DNA from 2 places in the Microbacterium sp. NPDC055599 genome. Region 1 is predicted to be linked to the other one. Evidence: riboswitches for the same ligand, from Rfam matches in the RefSeq annotation. Region 1 holds a riboswitch; the other holds the start of a gene.

What was found. Region 1 has a riboswitch for thiamine pyrophosphate ahead of ACWGQ1_RS10355 (ECF transporter S component). Riboswitches for the same ligand answer to the same signal wherever they lie in the genome.
Region 2: another riboswitch for thiamine pyrophosphate. It lies ahead of thiM (hydroxyethylthiazole kinase); the one in region 1 lies ahead of ACWGQ1_RS10355 (ECF transporter S component).

Annotation. Positions count from the first base shown of each region.
Region 1 covers NZ_JBSHIM010000009.1:41,607-46,076, reverse strand. Annotated here, with positions in the region: gene ACWGQ1_RS10365 (ABC transporter transmembrane domain-containing protein) at 1-464, shown strand, start outside; gene ACWGQ1_RS10360 (D-alanyl-D-alanine carboxypeptidase) at 562-2,445, opposite strand; TPP riboswitch at 2,526-2,637, shown strand; gene ACWGQ1_RS10355 (ECF transporter S component) at 2,628-3,272, shown strand; gene ACWGQ1_RS10350 (ABC transporter ATP-binding protein) at 3,272-4,470, shown strand, end outside.
Region 2 covers NZ_JBSHIM010000024.1:15,794-20,263, reverse strand. Annotated here, with positions in the region: gene pheT (phenylalanine--tRNA ligase subunit beta) at 1-1,660, shown strand, start outside; gene ACWGQ1_RS17625 (NAD-dependent epimerase/dehydratase family protein) at 1,742-2,731, shown strand; TPP riboswitch at 2,739-2,832, shown strand; gene thiM (hydroxyethylthiazole kinase) at 2,823-3,671, shown strand; gene ACWGQ1_RS17615 (bifunctional hydroxymethylpyrimidine kinase/phosphomethylpyrimidine kinase) at 3,668-4,470, shown strand, end outside.

The DNA.
Region 1 (4,470 bases):
CCCAGCCGTCGATCCTCATCCTGGATGAGGCCACCTCGGCCGTCGACACCCGCACCGAGCTGCTGCTGCAGCACGCGATGGCCGCGCTCCGCCAGGGGCGCACGTCGTTCGTGATCGCGCACCGCCTGTCCACCATCCGCGACGCCGACCTCATCCTCGTGATGGAGCACGGCGACATCGTGGAGAAGGGCACGCACGACGAGCTCATCGCCGCGCAGGGCGCCTACTGGCGGCTGTACCAGTCGCAGTTCGAGCAGGCCGCTACCGACCTCGACGCGGAGGAGGCCCTCACGGGCTCCACGCCCCTGGTCGTCACGGGGGAGGCGGCCGACGAGACGGCACGGGAGCAGGCCGACGACGCGATCGCCGGAGCCTCGGTCGGGGCGAACGTCCCGGCCGCGGAGGCCGCGGCCGCACGAGCGCTGCTCGATGACGGCGCCGAGGGCGCGGACCCCCGCGCCTGACACCTCGGCGGCCCCGCACCAACGACACGACGCCCCGCTCCGGATCCTCGGAGCGGGGCGTCGTCGTCTGCGCGGCCGGCGAACCGCGGCGCCTGGCTCAGTCGGTGTGGACGGTGATGCCCAGCAGATCGAGCGGGTGCGTCAGGCGCCACCAGGGACTGGGGCCCTCCACGTCTTCGCGCAGCACGAGGGCCGTGTCCTCCGTGTCGAGTGGCCCGGTGGTGGTCAGCGTGCCCACGCGGTCGTCGGCCTCTCGTCGCTCGCCCAGGTCGAACGCGGCGGTCGCGGTCGCGGCGGCACCGTTCCACAGCACGACGTCCGCGTCCTCCGCGGTGACCACGTCCACCTCCTCGCCCCACAGCGTGGTGACGCGACCGACCACCGTGCCCGCGGCGACGGCCGGATCCTCCGTCTGCAGCTCCGCCTCCGCCTGACTGAACAGCGCGCGGGTGGCCGCAAGCCGCGACTCGTCGTCAGCCTGATCCAGCACTGCCGCGAACAGCCGCACGGTCGTGTCGCCCACCTCCACATCCTTCGCGGTGAGGAGGTTCCACCCGACCAGGGTCCCGGTCTTGATGCCGACGACGCCCGGATCGGCCAGCATGCCGTTGGTGTTCACGACCGTCCCCGCGCCCGGAAGCTCGACCGAGGCGGTGCCGACGATCTCCGCGAACACCGGGTTGCGCATCGCCAGCTCGCCGAGCGCGATCAGCGCCTCCGGCGTCGCGACGTTGCGCTCATCGAAACCCGACGGCGTCACCACCGTGATCCCGGTCAGACCACGCTCGCTCAGCCACTCCTCGGCCGCCCTGGCGAACTCGGAGTTCGACCCCCAGATCTCCGAGGCCAGCCGATCGATGTAGTTGTTCGCCGAGCCGAGCAGCGTGCCCTGCAACAGCTGATACTCCGTGAGCACACCGTTGACCGGGACGTCGAGCGCCGACTGATCCTGGCGTCGATAGTCCCAGTAGCGCACGCTGTCGCCGCGGGTGAAACGGAACTCCGGTCCCTGCTCACCCGGCGCGAGCGGCATCCGATCCAGCACCATCAGGCTGCTGACGACCTTCGTGATGCTCGCGATGCTCACCGCATCCGGGATCGACGCCGACGTGGTCATGCCGGCAACCCCCACGGCCGCGCTGCCCTCCGCAGGCCACGTGAGCTCGGCGGCCGTGGCGGGCGTCGTCTCGAACTGCACCGCCTCCACCGCCGGGGGCACCTCGTGCAGCGGCCACAGCAGCGTCGTGCCCGAATAGGCCAGGACGAGCCCGGCCAGCACCCCCAACGGCACCAGCAGGCCGGGGCGCGCGATGGCCGGACGCAACCGGGCCCCGCGGAACAGCCCCTCGGCGGTCTGCGCCTCCGGCTCGGCATCGAGCGAGACGGCGGGAGCGTGGGCCGCGACATCGGCCGGATCCACCCAGGTCAGCGCGGTCGCCGGGGTCGCGTCGTCCGCCCACTGCGCGGCCGTACCGGACAGGAGGGCGACCGCTGCATCGTCGTCTTCGGCCGGGGGAGCCGGCTCCGACACCCTCGCGCGGAACGGCGGCTTGGTCAGCGGCGGCGTCGCTGCCGTGATCGTCGAGGACGCGGAGTCCGCGGCGGGCGGGGCCGACGCGACGGACGGGATCGCGGGATCAGCGGAGGGGGAGACCTCGGCCGCGGGGCCGTCCGTGCTCACGTCCGCGTCGCCTCCGGTCGCGGCGCCGTTCGCGGAGGCATCGGTCGCGGTCGCGGTGCGCGCACGGTCGCCGAACAGCGCGCCGAGACCGGAGGTCGACACGGCGGAGGCGGCGGGAACCCGCGCCGGGGGTCGCGCGTCGTCGTCGCCCGCGTCGTCGCTCCCGGTCGGTGGGGTGGTGGTCGCCCGCGCCCGCGAGCGCAGCGCGGACGTGGGGGCGTCGTCGGAGGGGGCAGCAGTCGGAGCGGGGCCGTTGCCGCCGATGCCCGTCGCCTCGCCGGCGGGATCGGATGCGGTCACCCGCTTACGGTACCGAATCCGGCCGGGAATCGGCCGCGCCGGGGCGGCGACGCGCCAACCGGCGGACCGGGTAGGATCGTCAGCACAACCACGGGAGTCCGGCGAGCCGGGCTGAGAGGGAGCGAATCGCGCTTCGACCGTCGAACCTGATCTGGGTCATGCCAGCGCAGGGAGGAGTTCCTATGAGTACGTCCACGTCCACGTCCGCATCCGCGAAGACCTCGACGGCGGCCGCGCCGCGCAGCTACCTGCGCTGGCGCATCGTCGACATCGTCGTCGCCAGTGTCCTCGGTGTCGCCGCCGGCCTGATCTTCCTCGCCTGGAACGTCGGCTACCTCGGCCCCAAGGCCCTCCTCGAACCGCTGCTCCCGGGGCTGCAGGGCCTGCTCGACGGCCCCTGGCTGTTCGCGGGCGTGCTCGGCGGACTCATCATCCGCAAGGCCGGAGCCGCGATCTACGTCGAACTGCTCGCCGCCGTCGTCTCGGCGCTCATCGGCAACCAGTGGGGCGGCTTCCTCACCCTCGAGGCCGGGCTCGTGCAGGGGCTCGGCGCCGAGCTCGTCTTCCTGCTGTTCTTCTACCGTCGTTGGTCGCTGCCCGTCGCGATCCTCGCCGGTGCGGGCGCCGCGCTCGCGGGCGGCATCAACAACCTCGTGCTCTGGTACGCCGGATCCGGCCCGGCGTTCACGACGATCTACCTGCTCAGCACCGTCGTCTCCGGCGCGGTGATCGCGGGGGCGCTGTCGTGGGTTCTGGCCAGGGGCATCGCGGCGACCGGCGCGCTCGACCGGTTCGGCTCCGGCCGCGAGGCGCGCGTCCGCGTCTGATGGGGGCCGAGCAGGCCACCCCCGCCGCCGTCGAGGCCCGAGGGTGGGGGTGGCGTCACGCGAGTCGCCTCGCCTGGGCCCTGCGCGACGTGTCGTTCCGCATCGAGCCGGGCGAGCGCGTGCTCGTGCTCGGCGCATCCGGCGCGGGCAAGTCGACGCTGCTCCACGGGCTCGCCGGTGTGCTGGGCGGCGAGGAGGAGGGCGAGAGCGAGGGCCGGCTGCTCGTCGACGGCGCCGCGGCGACCGCCACCCGGGGTCGCGCAGGACTGGTGCTGCAAGACCCCGACTCGCAGGTGATCCTGGCACGCGTGGGCGACGACGTTGCCTTCGGCTGCGAGAACCTGGGCATCCCGCGCGCCGAGATCTGGCCGCGCGTCACCGCGGCCCTCGAGGCCGTGGGGCTCGACGTGCCGCTCGACCACCCCACCAAGGCGCTGTCGGGCGGGCAGAAGCAGCGCCTCGCGCTCGCGGGACTCCTCGCCATGCGCCCCGGACTGCTGCTGCTCGACGAGCCCACCGCGAACCTCGACCCGCACGGGGTGGCGGAGGTGCGCGACGCGGTGTCGCGCCTGCTCGACACCCACCCCGCCACGCTCGTGGTCGTGGAGCACCGGCTCGACGTGTGGCTGCCGCTCATGACCCGCGTGATCGTGATCGGCGAGGGCGGCGTGGTCGCCGACGGCCCCCCGCACGAGGTGCTCGGGGCGCAGGGGCAGCGGCTCGCCGACGACGGGGTGTGGGTCCCCGGGCATCCGCCCGCGTTCCCGCCGCCGCCGCGCACGGCCCCCCGCGAGGTGCTGCTCTCGGCGCGCGGGCTCGCGGTCGCCCGGGTGAAGGGTCGCCCGGTCGCCACGGGCATCGACCTCGACGTGCACGCGGGAGAAGCCGTCGCGGTCACCGGGCCCAACGGCGCCGGCAAGTCGACGCTCGGCCTCACGCTCGCGGGACTCCTTCCGCCCGCGGGGGGAGCAGTGGTCGCCGCGCCCGAGCTCGCGGACGGCGCCGACCCCGCGCCCATCCGGTGGAGCTCGCGCGACCTGCTCACCCGCGTCGGCATGGTGTTCCAGGAGCCGGAGCATCAGCTGCTCGCCACGACCGTGCGCGACGAGCTCGCCGTCGGCCCCCGCGCGCTCGGCCTCCCCGAGGACGAGATCGCCGCGCGCACCGACGAGCTCCTCTCCCGCCTGCGCCTCGACCG
Region 2 (4,470 bases), on a different contig from region 1:
CGACCTGGACAAGCTCGCGGGCGGCATCACGGTGCGTCGCGCGACGCCGGGCGAGAAGATGACCACGCTCGACGGCGTGGAGCGTGCGCTGCACGAGGAGGACCTGCTCATCACGGACGAGTCCGGACCCATCGGCCTCGCCGGTGTCATGGGCGGCGGCACGACCGAGATGAGCGACACCACGCGCAACGTGCTGATCGAGGCGGCGACGTTCGACCCCACGACCATCGCCAGGACGGCCCGTCGCCACAAGCTGCCCAGTGAGGCGTCCAAGCGCTTCGAGCGGGGCGTCGACCCGCTGATCCCCTTCGTGGCGGCGCGTCGGGCGGCCGACCTCATGGTCGAGCTCGCCGGCGGGACGCTCACCGACGAGGGCGGCGCGCTGTTCGCCGAGGTGTTCGTGGAGGACATCGCGCTGCCGGCCGGCTTCGTGCAGGGGCTCATCGGCGTGGACTACACCGACGACGAGATCACGGGCGCCCTCACGACCATCGGCGCCGAGGTGACGGAGGCCGAAGACGGCTGGACCGTGATCCCGCCCACCTGGCGACCCGACCTCACCGACAAGTGGACGCTCGCGGAGGAGGTCGCCCGCATCCACGGGCTCGACCGCATCCCCGCGGTCTTGCCGACGCCGCCGTCCGGTCGCGGCCTCACCGCCCACCAGCAGGGTCGTCGCCGCGTGGCGAACGCACTCGCGGCGGCGGGCTTCGTCGAGACGCCGGCCTTCCCGTTCACGACCGAGGCGCAGAACGACCTGCACGGTTCCGCGTCGGGCGAGCACCTGCCGAGCATCCGCCTGGCGAACCCGCTCGACGGGCAGGCCCCGTACCTGCGCCGCTCGCTGATCCCGGGGCTGCTGCAGACCGCGCACCGCAACATCGCCCGCGGCATGACCGACCTGGCCCTCTTCGAGACGGGCCTCGTGTTCCTGCCGGAGCCGGGCGTCGAGTACGGAACCGACACGGTGCCGCCGCTCGGCGTGCGCCCCTCCGACGAGACGCTCGCCGCGCTCGACGCGTCCATCCCGCCCCAGGAGCGCCACATCGCGGTGCTCCTCACCGGCAACGTGTCGCCGCGTCAGCCGGGTCGTCCCGCCGAGGCGTCGGGGCTGGTCGAGGCGCTCGACGCCGTGCGCGTGATCGCTGCCGCCGCGGGCATCGACATCGACGTGCGACAGGCGCAGCGCGCCGCGCTGCATCCCGGCCGCACCGGGGCGCTCGTCGCGGCCGGCGAGGAGGTCGGCTACGTCGGGGAGCTGCACCCCTCGGTGGCGGAGGACGCCGACCTGCCCGGTCGCGCCACCGTGCTCGAGCTCGACCTCGACCGCATCCTCACCCTCGCGGGGACGCGGATCGTGGCGGCCTCGCTGTCGACGTTCCCTGCGGCCACGCAGGACGTGTCGCTGACCGTGGCCGCCGATGTGCCGGCGGGCGAGGTGCGGGCGGCGCTCGCCGAGGGGGCGGGCGCGCTGCTGGAGTCGGTGCGACTGGTCGACGACTACCGCGGTGAGGGCGTGTCCGAGGGAGCCAAGAGCCTGACGTTCGCGCTGCGTTTCCGCGCCGACGACCGGACGCTCACCGCTGCGGAGGCGACCGACGCCAAGCTGGCGGGTGTCGCGGTCGCGGCGGAGCGATTCGGCGCCGCACTGCGCGACTGATCGACCCCGTCGCGAAGGCCTTCCGCTCTGCCCTGAGCGGAAGGCCTTCCGCGTTTCCCCGGATGCTGCTGACATGGGCACATGACGGATGTGCTGATCCTGGGCGGGACGGGCTGGCTCTCGGGGCGGATTGCCCACGGCTGGCTGGAGGCGGGCGCGGACGTGACCTGCCTCGCGCGCGGGGGGCGTGCCGCTCCCGACGGGGCGGCGCTGATCGTCGCCGACCGGGACGCAGCGGACGCCTATGCGGAGGTCGCCCGCCGCGAGTGGGATCACGTCGTGGACGTCTCCTCACGGGCGGCGCACGTCGCGGGGGCCGTCGCGGCCCTGGGCGATCGTGCGGCGCAGTGGACGTACGTGTCGTCGATGTCGGTGTACGCCGATGACATGACCGCGGGCGCCGACGAGTCCGCGCCGCGTCACGCGCCGGCGCGTGACGGCCAGGGGGAGGACGACTACGCGGCCCAGAAGGTCGCGGCGGAAGACGCCGTCGCGGCCCTCGGCGCACGCGCGCTCGTCGCGCGTCCCGGGCTGATCGTGGGCGACGGAGACCCCAGCGACCGCTTCGGCTACTGGGCCGCCGCCTTTCTCCGCGCGGCCGACGGTCCGGTGCTCCTGCCGCCCCTCGACGGGAAGACCGCGCAGGTGATCGATGTGGACGATCTGGCGGCGTTCCTCGTGACCGCGTCTCCCGGTTCTCCCGTGAATGCGATCGGCGACGCGCGTCCGCTCGGGGAGGTGCTCGACGCCGTGCGTCGTGCCGCTGGTCACGAGGGGGCGACGGTGATCGCCGACGCGGATCGGCTGGTGGCCCAGGGCGTGGAGTACTGGATGGGCCCGCATTCGCTCCCGCTCTGGTTGCCCGAGGAGATGACCGGATTCATGACGCGGTCGAACGCCGCCTATCGGGCGCGCGGCGGGGCGCTGCGTCCGCTGGCCGACACGATCGCGCGCGTGATCGACGACGAGCGCGCACGCGGCGTCGACCGGGAACGGAGGGCGGGGCTGACCCGCGCCGAGGAGCTGCGGATCCTCGCGGCCGTCACGGAGGGACCCGCCGGGGCTCGCTAGACTGCGAGGCAGTGACACGGGGTGCCGCATCCGCGGCTGAGATCACACCCGTCGAACCTGATCTAGTTCGTACTAGCGAAGGGATGTCGCGATGAGCGATCTTCTGCGTCCTGTTTCCACCCCCGACCTCGCCGCCTCGGCGGGAAGACTGCGGGAGGCGCTGCGGCAGTCGCCTCCGTTGACGCACTGCGTCACCAACGCGGTCGTCACGGGCTTCACCGCCAACGTGCTGCTCGCCCTGGGCGCCGCGCCCGCGATGGTCGACATCGTCGGCGAGGCCGAGATGTTCGCCGGTGTGGCCTCCGGTCTGCTGATCAACCTGGGCACGCCGACGCCCGAGCAGCGCGCCGCGAGCGTGGAGGCCGTGACGGGAGCCGCGGCGTCCGGCACCCCGTGGGTGCTCGACCCGGTCGCGATCGGCGTGCTGCCGGTGCGCACGACCCTCGCGCATGAGCTCGCGGCGCGGCGTCCGACCGCGATCCGCGGCAATGCGTCCGAGATCCTCGCCCTGGCAGGCCACACGGCCGGCGGTCGCGGCGTCGACGCGACCGACGGCCCCGAGGCCGCTGCCGGGGCGGCGCAGGAGCTCGCCCGCACCACGGGAGCCGTGGTGGCCGTGTCCGGGCCCGTCGACCTGATCACCGACGGCGATCGCGTCGTGCGCATCGCCAACGGCCACGAACTGCTCACGCGCGTGACGGGTGGCGGCTGTGCTCTGGGCGCCGTGATGGCGGCCTTCCTCGGAACCGCTCGGCAGACGGGAGACGATGCGCTCACGGCGGTCGCCGCGGCGACCCTCGTCTACACCGTGGCGGCCGAGCACGCCGCCCCGGTCGCCGCAGGGCCCGGCACTTTCGCTGTCGCGCTGCTGGACGCGCTCGACGCCGTGACCGGGGATGACGTCGCCGCGGGCGCCCGCGTGTCGGAGGAGACCCGATGAGTGCCGACTTCTCGCTGTATCTCGTCACCGATCCCGGGCTGTGCGGGAAGCGCGGTGTGGTCGAGACCGTGCGCCGCGCGGTCGACGGCGGCGCACGCATCGTGCAGCTGCGCGACAAGAACGCCGCGCACGAGGAGACCGTCGAGCAGCTGATCGCGCTCTCCGCCGTGATCGACGGGCGGGCGCTGCTGGTGGTCAACGATCGTCTGGACGCCGCTGTCGAGGCGCGGGCGCGCGGCGCGCGGGTCGACGGCGTGCATCTCGGCCAGGCCGATGCGTCGGTGCGGCGTGCGCGAGAGCTGCTCGGTCCGGACGCGCTCATCGGACTCACCGCGAACACCCGTGAACACCTCGATGCCGTGCGCGCACTGCCGCAGGGCACCATCGATTACCTCGGTGTCGGGGTGATCCGCCCCACGAGCACCAAACCGGACCACCCGGAGCCGCTGGGCGTCGGGGGGTTCGCGGCCTTCGCGGCCGAGAGCCCGCTCCCGTGCGTCGCGATCGGCGGGGTCGGCATCGATGACACCGAGGCGCTCCAGGCCGCAGGCGCGGCGGGGCTCGCCGTGGTCTCCGCGCTCTGCGCCGCCGCGGACCCCGCGGAGACGGCCTCCGCGTTCCGTCGTCGTTGGCAGGCGGGGGTCGTGCCGCGTGTGCTCAGCATCGCCGGCAGCGACCCGTCGGGCGGCGCCGGCATCCAGGCCGACCTGAAGGCGATCGCCGCGAACGGCGGATACGGGATGGCGGCGCTCACCGCCCTCACGGCGCAGAACACGCGGGGAGTGCGGGCGGTCCACGT